Regions from separate parts of the Absicoccus intestinalis genome, predicted to be linked through region 2. Evidence: riboswitches for the same ligand, from Rfam matches in the RefSeq annotation. Region 2 holds a riboswitch; each other region holds the start of a gene.
The links. Region 2 has a riboswitch for FMN ahead of MOZ64_RS04370 (ECF transporter S component). Riboswitches for the same ligand answer to the same signal wherever they lie in the genome.
Positions count from the first base shown of each region.

Region 1: it holds a riboswitch for FMN, as region 2 does, so the genes downstream of both, MOZ64_RS10840 (ECF transporter S component) here and MOZ64_RS04370 (ECF transporter S component) in region 2, are expected to answer to the same signal.
Region 3: it holds a riboswitch for FMN, as region 2 does, so the genes downstream of both, MOZ64_RS00640 (ECF transporter S component) here and MOZ64_RS04370 (ECF transporter S component) in region 2, are expected to answer to the same signal.

Region 1 is NZ_JALBUS010000024.1:11,327-16,347, reverse strand. It holds gene MOZ64_RS10860 (PTS sugar transporter subunit IIA) at 1-71, shown strand, start outside; gene MOZ64_RS10855 (hypothetical protein) at 244-711, shown strand; gene MOZ64_RS10850 (sn-glycerol-1-phosphate dehydrogenase) at 728-2,014, shown strand; gene MOZ64_RS10845 (HAD family hydrolase) at 2,277-2,930, shown strand; gene MOZ64_RS10840 (ECF transporter S component) at 2,976-3,566, opposite strand; FMN riboswitch at 3,643-3,761, opposite strand; gene nrdG (anaerobic ribonucleoside-triphosphate reductase activating protein) at 3,801-4,322, opposite strand; gene MOZ64_RS10830 (alanine/glycine:cation symporter family protein) at 4,448-5,021, shown strand, end outside.
Region 2 is NZ_JALBUS010000005.1:23,858-28,878, forward strand. It holds gene cysK (cysteine synthase A) at 1-588, opposite strand, end outside; gene MOZ64_RS04365 (MmcQ/YjbR family DNA-binding protein) at 630-1,370, opposite strand; FMN riboswitch at 1,494-1,608, shown strand; gene MOZ64_RS04370 (ECF transporter S component) at 1,701-2,318, shown strand; gene MOZ64_RS04375 (creatininase family protein) at 2,315-3,070, shown strand; gene MOZ64_RS04380 (ABC transporter permease) at 3,090-3,995, opposite strand; gene MOZ64_RS04385 (ABC transporter ATP-binding protein) at 4,007-4,906, opposite strand; gene MOZ64_RS04390 (DUF3021 family protein) at 4,992-5,021, opposite strand, start outside.
Region 3 is NZ_JALBUS010000001.1:124,219-129,239, reverse strand. It holds gene MOZ64_RS00645 (4Fe-4S cluster-binding domain-containing protein) at 1-965, shown strand, start outside; FMN riboswitch at 989-1,114, shown strand; gene MOZ64_RS00640 (ECF transporter S component) at 1,182-1,820, shown strand; gene MOZ64_RS00635 (FAD-dependent oxidoreductase) at 1,813-3,405, shown strand; gene MOZ64_RS00630 (NAD(P)-dependent oxidoreductase) at 3,455-4,675, shown strand; gene MOZ64_RS00625 (hypothetical protein) at 4,773-5,021, shown strand, end outside.

The sequences.
Region 1 (5,021 bases), on a different contig from region 2:
ATGACACAGATATAAAAGATCTTCCAGCAAAACTTGCGACTTATATCAAACAAGGTCAAGAATCAGAATAGCCATTCATTGAGAGCCACAGATTCTTCTGTGGCTTTATGTTTACTTTTTAATGAAAAGGGGAATCATATGTCAACCAAGAAGATCACGTGTAAATACACAAATAGCGAAGAAATTATTAAACAATATATCAATACAGCCAATAGACAAAATGAAATTCCAATTGTTGGGGTAATGATCATGGGAATCCTGCTGGGTGTATATGGTTTTATGACAAATCCTGGATCACATATGAATTACGTTTGGCTTGGAATTGCAGCCCTGATGGCTTTTGGCGAGATATTTTCATCTCGACATATGGTGACGAAACGACAAATCAATCGATATAAGAAAAAATATGGAAGAGTCAATAATAAAATAGACATCACATTATCCGATAAAGTTCATTATTCTATTGATGGTCACCGAATGGATTATAAATGGCATTCGATCGTTGAGATAAAGGAAACTGATGATTTATTGATCCTATGCTATCCAAGTGAAATGATACCTTTGAAAAAAGAGGGGATAAAAAATGTTACTTTGGATGAGACTCGAGAATATATTCGAGATCACATTGCACTCGATAAAGCAGTATACGAAGAAAAGAAAAAAAAGAAAAAATCGATAAAACAAACACCAAAACAAAGACTTGTAGAGTGAATAGAAAGGGGTAAATATGCAGATTGATGTAAATAAGATCAAAGGATTGTGTGATCCTGAAAAGGATCAAAAGATCTATGTTGATGATTTGATCATTGAAAAAGGGGCAATCAATAAATTGCCACAGGTATTAAGTGAAAAATATCCACAGTATAAGAACATTGTCATGATTTGTGATAAAAACACATATGAAGCCGCTGGTAAAAAAGTTGAACAACTTTTACCGAGTGTTCATACGATTATTTTGGATCCAACAAACTTGCATGCCGATGAACATGGAGTTGGATTGGCCGAAGAAGGCTTAAAACAATATCCAGATGTTGATTTCATGATTGCGTGCGGATCCGGTACGATCCATGATATCACTCGGTATCATGCTTATCATAAGAAAATCAATTTTTTATCCATTCCAACGGCCGCTTCTGTAGACGGCTTTGTATCTACCATGGCAGCCATGACTTGGAAAGGGATGAAAAAGACATTCACAGCGGTCAGTCCTATTTTTGTATTAGCCGATAGTGAAATCTTTGCGAATGCACCCAAACGATTAACGGCAAGCGGAGTAGGGGACTTATTAGGCAAATATACGGCTTTGTGTGATTGGCGGATTGCTTCAGCCGTAACGGGAGAATATATCAGCTGGCCAATTGTAAACTGGGAATACGATATTTTGAAAGATCTGGTCAATAACCTGGATGGTATTGGATCAGGGGATTTATCAGCATATGAAAACTTAATGTACGGATTATTGCTTTCTGGCCTGGCCATGCAGATCATGACCTATTCCCGTCCTGCTTCTGGATGTGAGCATCATTGCTCTCATTTATGGGAAGAAGCAGCTATCAATGAACCAATTGATTATCTACATGGAGAAAAGGTTGGTGTTGGTCTATGCATCACTTCGGCTGTCTATAAAAAAGCATTAGAGAAATTAAAAGAAGGCAACTATACAGTAAAAGAACGTATGGATGTGGAAGTTGATTTCATTAAGGAATATTTCAAAAATCCTGTTCTTCAAGCAGAAATCTTAAAAGAAAATGAAGACAATGTAATGGCAGGAATCACTGGTCAGCAATTGAAAGACCATGAAGCTGATATCATAAAAATATTGGAAGATCTGCCAAGTGCGGAACAAGAAATTCGTTGGTTAAAAGATGTGCATGGATTGACAACATTGCCTGAAATTGGCCTGGATGAAAGTCTTCGCTCATTGACATTGAAATTAAGTCCATATGTACGTCATCGTCTAACCTTTATGCGTTTGTTGAAATTCTATAGTTTCTACGATGAAATTATTGCCTAGCCTATGTTGAATTAATAATCATTTAGGTATGAATGGAGTAGAAAATCAAGAATTTATATGAAATGAATGAACTGTTTGTTAGACTATATGTCGAAATAACATGGATGTAAAGACAGTTATTAAAATGATATCGGCAGTTCAGTATTGACTAATTTTCTATGATTTTAAGTCCACTCTAGTTTTAGGATGAGTGAGAGTGACTAGAAAGAGAGCGAGGTTATTATCTTTGCGTATATTTTGCTATGAGAATGGAGAAAAAAACATGAATAGGATACATGCTGCCATATTTGATTTAGATGGATTGTTGATTGATACACAACGAATTTATCAGTCTGCACTTGAAGATACGGGAAAAGCATATGATATTTCATTGACAAGATCTTTAACAGATACCTTTGCAGGGGCAAGTCCTGATCATATTGCGAGTATTATGTTTTCACGGTTTTCTATTGATGGGATCGCATTTATGAAAGATGTCATGAATGCGGTGATCGATCGAGAAGCAAATGATTTAGTGTTAAAACCTGGGGTCAAAGAAATTCTTTCCTATTTTGAATCAATTTCGATTCCTATGGCAGTTGCTTCGGGTTCACCTTGTTCATTGATTGAACGAAACTTAAAACTGGTGGATATTGATGAATATTTTTCAGTCATTGTCAGTACACAAGAAGTCGCACATGGAAAACCATCACCGGATGTTTTTTGGGAAGCAGCCCATCGATTGCAGGTAGAGCCCAAATATTGCCTGGTCTTTGAAGATGCGATCAATGGTGTGAAAGCCGGTCTTCGTGGTGGCTTTCCGACCATCATGATTCCAGATCTTGTACAACCAGATCCAGAATGGAAAACGTCCTTATATGGTGTATTTGATACATTAGGTCAAGCTATGGTCAAAATAAAAAGCATGATGGAATGATGCAGTTCCATCATGCTTACAATGAAGTTGAATCATTGGAGAATACTATTTTTCATGAAAAATAAATTGAATACGGTTATAGATCAAAATCATGATCACACCATTAAGGATCCCTTTGATTAAAGTGAATGGCACATTGAAGATCAATAGAGCTTGGCCAATACTTTTGATGGATGGGATCAATAATTGATACATTTGTAAGATGGCAACTTCAGGAAAGCCTAATACATTATAATATAATGGATAAATGATCCAATAATTGATGGGCCAACTGATCAGTGCCATGGCAACAGCACCCAATGCACTTGCTTTGAAGACACCAGATTTGGTTGGATTTTTTTGAAATACATAGCCAGCTACAGCTGCAAACGTAGCACCTAAAAGGAAATTGGATAATTCACCCACAAAACCAGACTGACTCACTGCCATATGAATGATGTTTTTGATCAAAGCAATCAATACACCAGTGAATGGACCATAGGCAAAAGCACCAATCAATTCTGGTAAATCAGAAAAATCCAATTTAATGAAACTAGGCATGATTGGAATTGAAATTTCAATATACTGCAAGATGATCGCAATTCCAATCAACATGCCACATCGTGTGACTTTCTTTGTTCGGTTATTAACTTCCATTTCTTTACTCCCTTTCTTGCATCTTTGAAACAAAAAAATGGTGTACCACAAGGGGCACACCATGAAAAACATCTGTTTCTGTCTTTTCCCATCCGGACTCTAACCGTCGGTACTGGAATTTCACCAGTTCAGCCTCATATGAGGGTCATGGACTTTACCATCGGTAGGGAATTTCACCCTGCCCCAAAGACGTTATTGATTTGTTACAAATACACCTTATATCAATTTTCTCGTTTAGTCAAGATATAAGACAATCTCATTTTGTGCTAAGCTCTTCTTCAAATCAATGACACGTTGATTTTCCGATCCACGAAAAGCTAACTGAATGTTCTTTTTTTCTTCTACGAAAGGACCATCGACCAGCACATCAATATAAGACAACAATTCATCAGTCATAGGACCATGACGACGACCTCCATCCAATAGATCTTGATCTAAAATAAAGCCGGTCCAAGCCCAAATATCTTTCTTCGGATAAAGTTCCTTGGCTTTCTTACAAAGTTGGACCAATTCTTCTTGATTTGAAAATTCAAAGGGATCACCACCTAAAAGGGACAAGCCTTTACAGAAATCGTTTTTCAAAAAATCAAGAATTTCCGCTTCAGTTTCTTTGGTGTAGGGCTTTCCATAGGCAAAATCCCATGTTTCGGGTTGGAAACAATTTTTACAATGATTCGTACAACCCGATACAAATAAACTAATACGAACACCTTCGCCATTCGCAATATCATATTTTTTTATATTTCCATAATTCATACGTCATTCCTTCTTTTCTGATTATATGATACATGCAAAGATAAAATACATCTACTTTGATATATTATGCACAAGATAATTGAAAAAACATTGTAAGCAAAAAAGATATGTGAGAAAATATTTTCATGTTTCGAATACTAACACAAATATCCAATATTCTATGGGGCACACCCATGACCATCGTTCTCATTGGAACCGGTATTTATTTATCCATTCGCTTTGGCTTCCGCTATAACTTTCGTAAAATCAAGTTTCATTTTCAAAATACCTTTGGCAAAATGTTTCAACCAGGCCAAGGAACCGGGAGCGTATCCGGATTTGCAGCGGCTTGTACGGCCATGGCCAACACGATTGGTGTTGGTAATATTGGCGGTGTAGCTTCGGCTTTGGTTTCTGGTGGACCAGGCGCTATCTTTTGGATGTGGATCTCAGGGCTATTCGGCATGTCGACCAAAGCCTGTGAAATTATTTTAGGCCAACGATATCGTGTGAAATACAATAAATCCATGGATGAATATATGTGTGATCGTTCATTTGTGATGCGCAATGCTTTGGGCTGGAAAACCGGAGCTGTTATTTTAGCATTTGCTTGTTTTATCCTAGGACCTTGGACATGTTGCGTACAAACGGAAGCAGTCACGAGTTCACTCAAAGAAGGTTTTCAAATAGCACCGATTTTGTCGGTTTCCGTTTTAGGTT
Region 2 (5,021 bases):
TTTGGCTTTTAATACTTCACCAACACCAGTGATCGTACCACCAGTACCAATACCGGAACAGAACCCATCAATCGGACCATCCACTTGTTCTAAGATTTCTTGTGCGGTATAGGTTTTATGTGCCAAAATATTATTTTCATTCTCAAATTGTTGGGGTACAAATACACGTGGATCTTCCTTGGCCATTGTATTGGCTTTAGTGACACAAGCTTGAATGCAATCGCCAATATTGCCAGCATCATGCATTAAAATCACTTCGGCTCCGTATTGTTTGACCAATTTTCGTCGTTCTTCACTGACAGAATCGGGCATGATGATGATCGTCTTATATCCTTTCACAGCAGCTACCAAAGCCAATCCCACGCCTTGATTGCCTGAGGTTGGCTCAACAATGATGGTATCTTTATGGATCTTTCCTTGTTTTTCAGCCTGTTCGATCATCGTCAATGCCGTTCTTGTCTTGATGGACCCACCAATATTCACACCTTCAAATTTCACCAATACTTGCGCATCTTCTTCATTTGTCAATCGTTGTAAACGAATCATCGGTGTATGCCCCACCGCTTCTAAAACTGTATGATAAATCATGTATTTACTTCCTCTATGTACAAGTTTTAGTATAGTACAGTCTACTTTTCATAAACATCCAATGCTTCAAATAAAGCATGTGGCAGACCTCGAGGTCCACGGATAGCATATACGCCAAATTCATTCTTTAATCGAGAAAAAGAAAATGCTTCAGGTGGATATCTTTTTAATAATCGTATTTTCATCAATGCGGATATGTTTAAATTCTTATCTTTATACAGATAAGGAATATGCGTTTGGATTACTTGGCATTCATAAAGGATGGCGGATATAGGTGCACCCACATACATAAACACAAGATCACCAACTTGGATGCCGCGTCCTTGTTTCCAATCGATTGTTTGAACATCATCAAAAGCATGTTCGATATCATAGTATTTCGGATTGGCTGGTATGATCCATTCTTTCAATCCACGTTTTTTTGATTTCTTGGATTTTGAGCCAGCCACACGATAACTTTCATCAATCCAACGATATATATCTTCTAAGTCAATGGTGCCATCCAATTGAATCGATAGCCAATTTCCTTTCTGATGATTTCGATCATAGCCTGGCTCATCCACCATGATATCCACTAAAAAAGGATCACTGACCTTCACATCCAAAATGTCTTCTTCCGTCCCATAAAGACCGAGTTGTTTACTCGGTACACGCAATATCCGTGCAAAACAAGCATGATTGTCTTGGCGGTTCCATACTGGATCGGTTGGTGCATTCACAAAAGGATAGTCTGGATCAATGCCATATTGTTTTTGTATATACTGGATGATTGCTTCTTTCATTGTTATCCTCGTTTATTGAAATATATCATAAATCGTCCATTTTTCCTATTCATCTGTTTTTTATATACGAACAAATTTCCGGTTGACACAAATAAAAATTATGATATGGTTGTAACAGATAAAAGAATTCTTCGGGGTTGGGTGAAATTCCCTATCGGCGGTAGAGTCCGCGAGCCGTACGGCATGATCTGGTGCAATTCCAGAACCGACAGTATAGTCTGGATGGTAGAAGAAAGATGCTTTTTTATATGCATGCATACCAGTACCCGAACGGTGCTGGTTTTTTCTTTTTCGAAGATCCTTTTGTCCAAAAGAAAAAGGAGACGTATGATGAAAAATTGGAATGTGAAAAAATTAGTATTTACTGCGATGTTGACTGCCGTTGCCGGCGTTTTGATGTCATTGGAAATCTCTGTGCCATTGATGCCGGTATTCTACAAAATTGACTTTTCGGATGTACCAACTGTCATTGCTTTATTTACGATGGGACCATTATCGGCAACCATGGTCGAAATCATCAAGATTCTCATCAAAGTATTGACCGTAGGTACAAATACAGCTTATGTCGGTGAATTGGCCAATGTGCTTGGTGTTGCCGTTTTTGTGATCCCAACATGGATCGTTTATACCAAGATGGGAAAAACCAATAAAGCCATTTTTGCTTCTTTGGTCATTGGCGTATTGGTTCGAACGGCTTGGGCATGTTTCTGTAACGCGTATATCACTTTGCCTCTCTATGCGAAAGCGATGAGCATGAATTTAAACGATGTGATCAAAGCGGTTAGCTTTGCGAATGGCAATATTACCAATCTTCGTAGTTTTATCATGTTGGCAACCATTCCATTCAATATCATTAAGATCTCATTGAATTATATTATTGGCTATGTCGTTTATGATCATGTTGTCTTGAAACATACCGCCTTCAAAGTAGAAAGACATACCGCATGAAACAGTATTATGCGAATGGAACACGATTGGAAATGGAACAAATCAACAAAGAAGAAGCCATCGTCCTTATTCCATTGGGTGCTTTGGAACAACATGGTAATCAAGCCCCTTTGGGAACCGATTACTTCATTGCCAACACCATGGCACAACGTATCTTTGATCAATTCGAAGATACCTTTCCCCTTCTTGTTTTTCCAACCATACCCATTGGATTAAGTACTGAACATAAGCATTTTTGTGGTTCGATCACCTATAAACCCATGACCTACTATGCGATGTTGTATGATATTTGTGCAAGCTTAGCCCATCATGGTTTTCAAAAAGTCGTCTTGTTGGTGTGTCATGGTGGTAATGCCCCTACAGCTCAAATGATATCAAGAGAAATTCGCTCCGATTTTGGGATGAATGTCTTTGTCTTGCAGTCCGGTGCTTTTGATGATCCACGCGTGCAAGCAACCATATCGAAAGGAAATACGTTTGATTTTCATGGCGGTGAAATGGAAACGTCCATGGTCATGGCTATCGATGAAAACTTGGTTCATTTAGAAACCTGCGAAAAAGGGCATATAAAAAATCAAGCATTCGAAACCCATCTATCTTGGCTAGGGGAAGACTTTGTCACAGAGGATGGAAAGCCCATTGGTATCGGTGGTGATCCAAGCGGAGCAACCAAAGAAAAAGGCGAAATCATCTTCCAAGTTTCCGTAGAACATCTAATTGATGCTTTAAGACAAATTCGCCAATTTCATTAAGCCACAATTTGTGGTTTTTTTATTTTCTTCGATATGTCTTGGCATAGACAAAAACAATCGCAAAAAGAGATAACACAAAGAGAATGCCAATATAAGAAAGAGACTGATTCATCGAAATCTCATGATCAAACATTGTTGCTTGAAAAGAAAATACGTTCTTTATTTCTTTCACAAATAGATTTCCTCCGAGGATTGACTTTTTTATATGAGTCAAGAACCCTTTGGTCAATAAATTACGCATCATCACCGTAATATGTGTGGCCGGCAAAAGATTACAGACCGTTTGGATCGACTTGGAAAATTGCGACAAGGGAATATAGGCACCAATCACAAAGCCACAACCTGCTGATAATAAGCCATAAAAAGCATCACTGGCTGCAGTGCTTCTAAAAAACAAAACAAGGACCATCAGACAGGCTGTTGCGGAGATCGAACCGATGCCAATCGTGCCATACAATCGCAAGATCGTATCCGTTGCTAGGTATAAATGACCGACACTTTGCATAAACAACAAGCCAATGGTAAACAAGAGAGATGTCATCACAAAAGCAGAAATGGTCGCACTGGTGTAATAGGCCAACGCAATTTGATAACGTTTCATGGGGGTTGTCGCAATATCTGCATCGACCTTGCTTTCTTTATCTTTCACAATGGTACTTAAACAACTATAAGGAATGGTGATCAAAGAAGAACCTGTAATTCCTGTCAGTAACATAGTGTACACGATCAAATCGATGGATCGTTCTTGGATTGAAAGATGCATGGCTTGCACGATTTGTTGGATGCTATCGACATAATTGTTTTTTAGAAATAAAAGATAGAGCATAAATACGATAATGGGTGTCAATAAAGAAAAAATAATGGCTTGTCGATCTTTAAAATATAACAGTAAATTTCGTTTTGTGAGTCCAATATATCCATTCATACGCTGCCTCTCTACTCTAATGTATGCCCGGTACAATGTAAAAAAACATCGTCCATGCTCCCTTTGATAATTTCATAGTCTACGATTTCGTTACGATATGTATATAGAAAAGAAGTGATATTGCCATGTATTTCTACTACATAATGATCTTGTTCATAGTGACACGTACCCAGCTGGGATACGATCGTTTCTGCTTCGAGACTTGGTTGGGTGTACCAAAGAAAATGGGTTGGAGCAAAACGATCTTTTAATTGCGATGGCGTTCCCTGTGTCATGATCTTTCCTTGATCTAAGATCACGACATGATCAGCATGAGTGGTTTCTTCCATATAATGGGTGGTCAAAAAAATGGTCATCTTTTTTTCTCTTTGCAGAAAATGAATATATTCCCAAACCAATTTTCGATTTTTGGGATCTAAGCCTGTTGTTGGTTCATCTAAAAATAAAATGCGTGGATCGTGGATCAAGCTTCGGCAAATATCGACTCGTCGTCTTTGTCCACCCGATAAGGTTCCATAGGGCTTTTTCCATAAGGATCGCATGTCAAAAAAAGTTTCAAATTCAGCCAATCGCTGGTTGATCTCGGCTTTTTTCATGCCATAAAAAGTCCCTCGAGTTATGAGATTTTCTTGTACGGTCAACTTGGGATCCAATACGGAATTTTGAAAAACAATACCAATATTTTTACGAATCGCACTATCTTCTTTTCCCAGTTGATACCCGCAAATACGAATATCTCCTTGGTTTTTTTCTAAAATCGTACATAACACATTGATCGTGGTTGATTTTCCCGCTCCATTCTCACCAAGAAAAGCGAATAGTTCTCCTTGTTCAACGTCAAAAGAAATATCATCAACAGCGAGAAGGTCATTGTATCTTTTCGTTAAGTGTTTCACTTCAATAATTTTCATATTGAATTCTCTCTTTCTAAATCGAAAATAGCACATCAAAAATCATAAAAAAAGGGTTTGGCAACTAAGTTGCACAAACACCGAACTAAGATGCATCTTTGTCTTGAATTTCTTT
Region 3 (5,021 bases), on a different contig from region 2:
AGGATGTCAATAGTATCCATTTTTCTCTTTATCATTCGGATCGGGACCATATCTGGTTTTATCAGGATGGATATAAGGAATATAAGGTGGATGTAACGGCGGCATGTAATGCGGTAAAGGAGCATCATGATTTGCATGAAGTGATTCCACGATGGGAGCAACCGGATCAATGTTGTGATCGATTCAGAAAATTACGAAGAGCATATGTACATAAACATTGGATACGGGGATGGGCCAAAGAGAAGGAATGTACGCATCGACAGATTTGTACAGGGCCATGTCCATATTGTGAACAAATGGCTTATGCATTGGTGGATCGAAATCCCGAGGAACAACCACAAAGGGCACCGAATCCCTATGCCCGCATCACAGGAATCATGCGTTTTCGCGAAGATATCGATGGACCTGGCATTCGATCTTTGGTGCTCTTTGATCGATGTGAGATGCATTGTGCTTATTGTTTGAACAAGGCAACAGTCAATATCTTGCCGGTTACTGAAATGATCAGTGTCAAAGAATTAACGGATCATTTAAAAAAAGATCGTGTCTATCAGGATGTTAGTGGTGGTGGTATTACGTTTGGTGGGGGTGAACCTCTTTTGGAAGCTGATTTTATCAAGGCTGTCCATACGATGTATCCACATTGGGATATTGGGATTGAAACCTCTTTCCATGTAAAAACCGAAGCCGTTGCACTCTTGTTGCCATTTGTATCCTTTTGGTATGTCGACATCAAAGATATGAATCCCGATATCTACTTGGCGTATACGGGTATGACAAATTCATTAGTGATTCGTAATCTTAAATTCGTAGTAGCACAAGGGTATCAAGATCGCTTGGTGGTCCGTGTCCCACATATTCCAAACTATAATACAGCTGAAGATGTGAATCGTTCCAAGCAGATGTTGTTGAAAATGGGCATTACCCATATCGATGAATTCGTCTATAAAGTTGTATTGTCCTAATTTGTATGTTACAATATGAGCATAGATTTCTTCAGGGCGGGGTGTGATTCCCCACCGGCGGTATAGTCCGCGAGCGCAAGCATGAACCGGTGTAATTCCGGTACCGACGGTATTTGTGAAAACATGAGTCCGGATGAGAGAAGAATTTTTTTAGTATTCGTCCCGGAGAAGGTAGATCTTCGGGCTTTTTTGTTGGCCCGAAAGTAGGAGGACAACATGAAGAAAACACAAATCTACAAATTCACTTTGATCGCCTTATTGAGTGCTTTGGCCGCCATCTTGATGGCATTTACATTTCCTTTGCCTTTGGTACCGACATTTTTAACCTTTGACATTTCGGAATTGCCAGCCTTGTTTGCCGGGTTCTTTTTAGGACCAGGGGCTGGATGCCTTGTCGTCTTGATCAAAAATCTTTTGCATCTTATGATCAATGGCACCACGACGGCTTTTGTGGGCGAGGCCATGAATATCGTGGGATCGATTGGCTTTGTCTTGCCAGCGGCTTTGATCTATCGCAAGATCCATACCAAGAAAGGAGCCATCCTTGCTTTAACGATTTCCACGATAGGGGTAAGCATCTTAGCCATTTTCTTAAATGGATGGGTGGCCTTTCCTATGTATATGAAGATGTTTGGTCTTTCGATGGATACGATTGTTTCCATGGGATCGATGACCAATCCTTTGGTGCATAATTATTGGAGCTTGATGATCTTGGGCATCTTGCCATTCAATTTGATCAAACATGGAGTGACCTCTTTCTGTACGTATCTGTTGTATAAAAAAGTCGGAAATGTGTTGCGTACCATGATTGGCATGGAGCCAGATCCTACGTTTTTGGAGCGAAAGCATGCCTAAGTTTGAATGGGCTTTGCCACCTGCACCGATTCCAAAAGAGAAGATCGTACAAGAACAAGAAGCGGATGTGATCGTTTTGGGTGCAGGGCATGCGGGTACATGTGCGGCACGATCTGCAGCGGAAGCCGGCGCTTCTGTTATTGTGGTGGAGCAACAAAAGGATGCATCCCAATGGATCTTAGGCATTGGGGAGTGGGGCTATATGAATTCTCAATGGCAAAAGGAGCAAGGCGTACCGGAAGTCGATATTGATACATTTGTGAAGGATTGGCAATTACGTACAAATAATCGTTCCAATGTGGCTTTGATTCGTCGATATGCCCAACATTGTGGGGAAACGTTTGATTGGCTGATTGAGCCTTTAAACCAAACGGAAAAAAAGAGCATTCATCCCATGATGACACCGCCATCGAAACATATGCCCCTTGCACAAGATCATCTTCGTTCTTGGACGGGTACACCACATTTCAGCATGGCTTTGATGCGTAAAGTGATGAAAGAAAATCAACAGATTGCGAAAGAACAAGGGGCCCAGTTTTTGTTTGAAACCAAGGCTTTGCAGCTGGAAAAAACTAATCATCGTGTGTGTGCGGTCTTATGTGAAACAGCCAATCATACTTACATTCGTCTTAAGGCCAAAAAAGGCGTTCTGTTAAGTGCGGGGGATTATAGTAAGAACCGCCAAATGTGCGAAGATCTGTTGACGGAAATGGCGGATCTTGTGGATGAGGGAGATTTTTGTGGGCATGGATGGAATGGGGATGGCATCTGTATGGGCGTCTGGGCCGGTGGTCGTTTGGAGCCTCGTTCGCATGCCGGTATGGGTGGAAATTATTCCTTTCCTGGCTTTGATACGATTGGTTCGACGGCGACGTTGCGTTTGAATACCCATGGGCAACGCTATTCCAATGAAGGATTTGGCACCCATGTATTAGCGGCCATTCCGGGTGCAAAACAGCCCAATGGTTTATTGTGGGGAATCTTTGATTCGAATATTTTGGCGGAAACAACCTATCAGGCAGCCTGTCATGCTTCGTTTGATTATACCGATTCGAATCGGGTCCAGGATCTGGTGGATCTGATGGATCGAGCGCAAAAACACAAAGGAGAGATGATCTTCCATACGGATGTGGCTGGGGATGTACGGCCGTTTGCGTGTGCCGATACGATCGAGGACTTGGCAGCTACGATATATCCACAAATTGAAGATCAACAACATATGATCCAGGCCGTAGCGCGTTATGATCAATTGTGTGCGTTGGGTAAAGATGAAGATTTTGGCAAGGAAGCCTTTTTGATGCATCCCATCCAAAAACCACCTTTTTATGCGAGTGGACAATATAAAGATTCGCATAAGCCATTTGGACAATCCATGAAATTATTGGTGACGGTCAGTGGCCTTTTGACGGATGCCTATCAAAATGTATTGGATGCGAATTTTGAACCCATTCCTGGTTTGTATGCGTCGGGCAATTGTTGCGGGGGTCGTTTTGGCTTGCAGTATACGACTTCGATTCCAGGGCAGAGCATCAGCATGGCTCAGACGTTAGGTCGTTTGGCAGGAATCGATATGGCAAGCTTGTGATATAGAGATGTTGATAGTACTCTAAAAGTAGAAGTGTAGGAGGAATTTTATGGCAATACATGTAGTTGAAGAAGCCAATCGGTGTCTGCAATGTAAGATACCTCGATGTCAGCAGGGATGTCCGATTCATACAAACGTTCCCAAGATGATTCGTTTGTTTAAAGAGAGTCAGGTTGAAGAAGCCGCGCAAATGTTATTTGAGAATAATCCTTTATCGGTTGTTTGTTCGTTGGTTTGTGATCATGCTTCACAATGTGAAGGGCATTGTGTGCTTGGCATCAAAGGAGAGCCGGTTCATATTTCATCGATTGAAAATTATATTTCGGATTCGGCATTGGAGCGGGTCCAAATTCCCCAAAAACCGTATAATGGCATGAAGGCAGCGGTCATTGGCGCAGGACCAGCCGGCATCACGATTTCCATGATCTTAGCATCTCGTGGGTATAAGGTCACTTTATTTGAAAGTCGGGATAAGATTGGTGGCATCATGCGCTATGGCATTCCAGAATTCCGGTTACCTCATAGTATCTTGGACCGCATTGCGCTTAAGATGAAAGAATTGGGCATCTTGTATCGACCTAATTTTTCCATTGGCGGCAATGTGACCTTGACCGATCTTTTGAAGGATGGCTATAAGTCCATCTTCATTGGTACGGGTGCTTGGCGACCAAGACGCATGATGATTCCAGGAGAAACGTTTGGCAATGTCCAGTATGGTATTAATTATCTGAACAATCCCGATTCGGTGGATCTGGGTCGTTCTACCGCTATTTTTGGCGCAGGGAATTCGGCTATGGATGTGGCACGAACCGCAGTTCGAAAAGGTTGTCGAGATGTGACGGTCTATGTGCGTCGAAACAAAGTGGCAGCCAATGAAGATGAATATGAATTGGCAAAGATCGATGGGGTAAAATTTGCCTTCAACAAAATTGCGATTGAAATCAAAGATGAAGGACCGGTCATTTGCGATACGATGGTCACAGAAGATGGGAAAGTGGAAATTTTAAGAGAAACAGCTCAATTAGTGCCAACCGATTCGGTGGTCATTGCGGTTTCACAAGTGCCAAGACATCGCATCGTGGACAACAATAAAGATTTGAAACTCAATGAACGAGGCAATTTGGCCGTGGATGAAGAAGGCGAAACAACCATGCCCGGTGTCTTTGCGTCTGGTGATGTGGTAACCGGAGCCAAAACGGTCGTCCATGCGGTGGAAGATGCGAAAAAGATTGCGGATGAAATGGATCGATATATGCAGGGACTCGAATAGGTGTGGCAAGATAAATCGATTATTTGGGGAATATGGTCCAAGCATAGATGTGGCTTGAAAAGTATGGTATCATCAAAGTAGGAGTTGGAATAAAGCGATGAAATATGAGGAAACAGGATTTCAAGGAGTCGACCAACAATTTTGTGTATTTGCGATGAAACCATGGTTACGAAAAGTAGTGGAGCATTTTCCAGGTAGTGATGTGGCAACCCATATTCTGACATATGGTTATATTGATCATGAAGCGGGTGTGAGCTTAGAGGTACTGGCTTGTATCCAAGAAAAGGTTCCGAAGATTCAATTGTTTGATGGCAATGATGAAATTTCGGTCAAGATCCGCATTGGA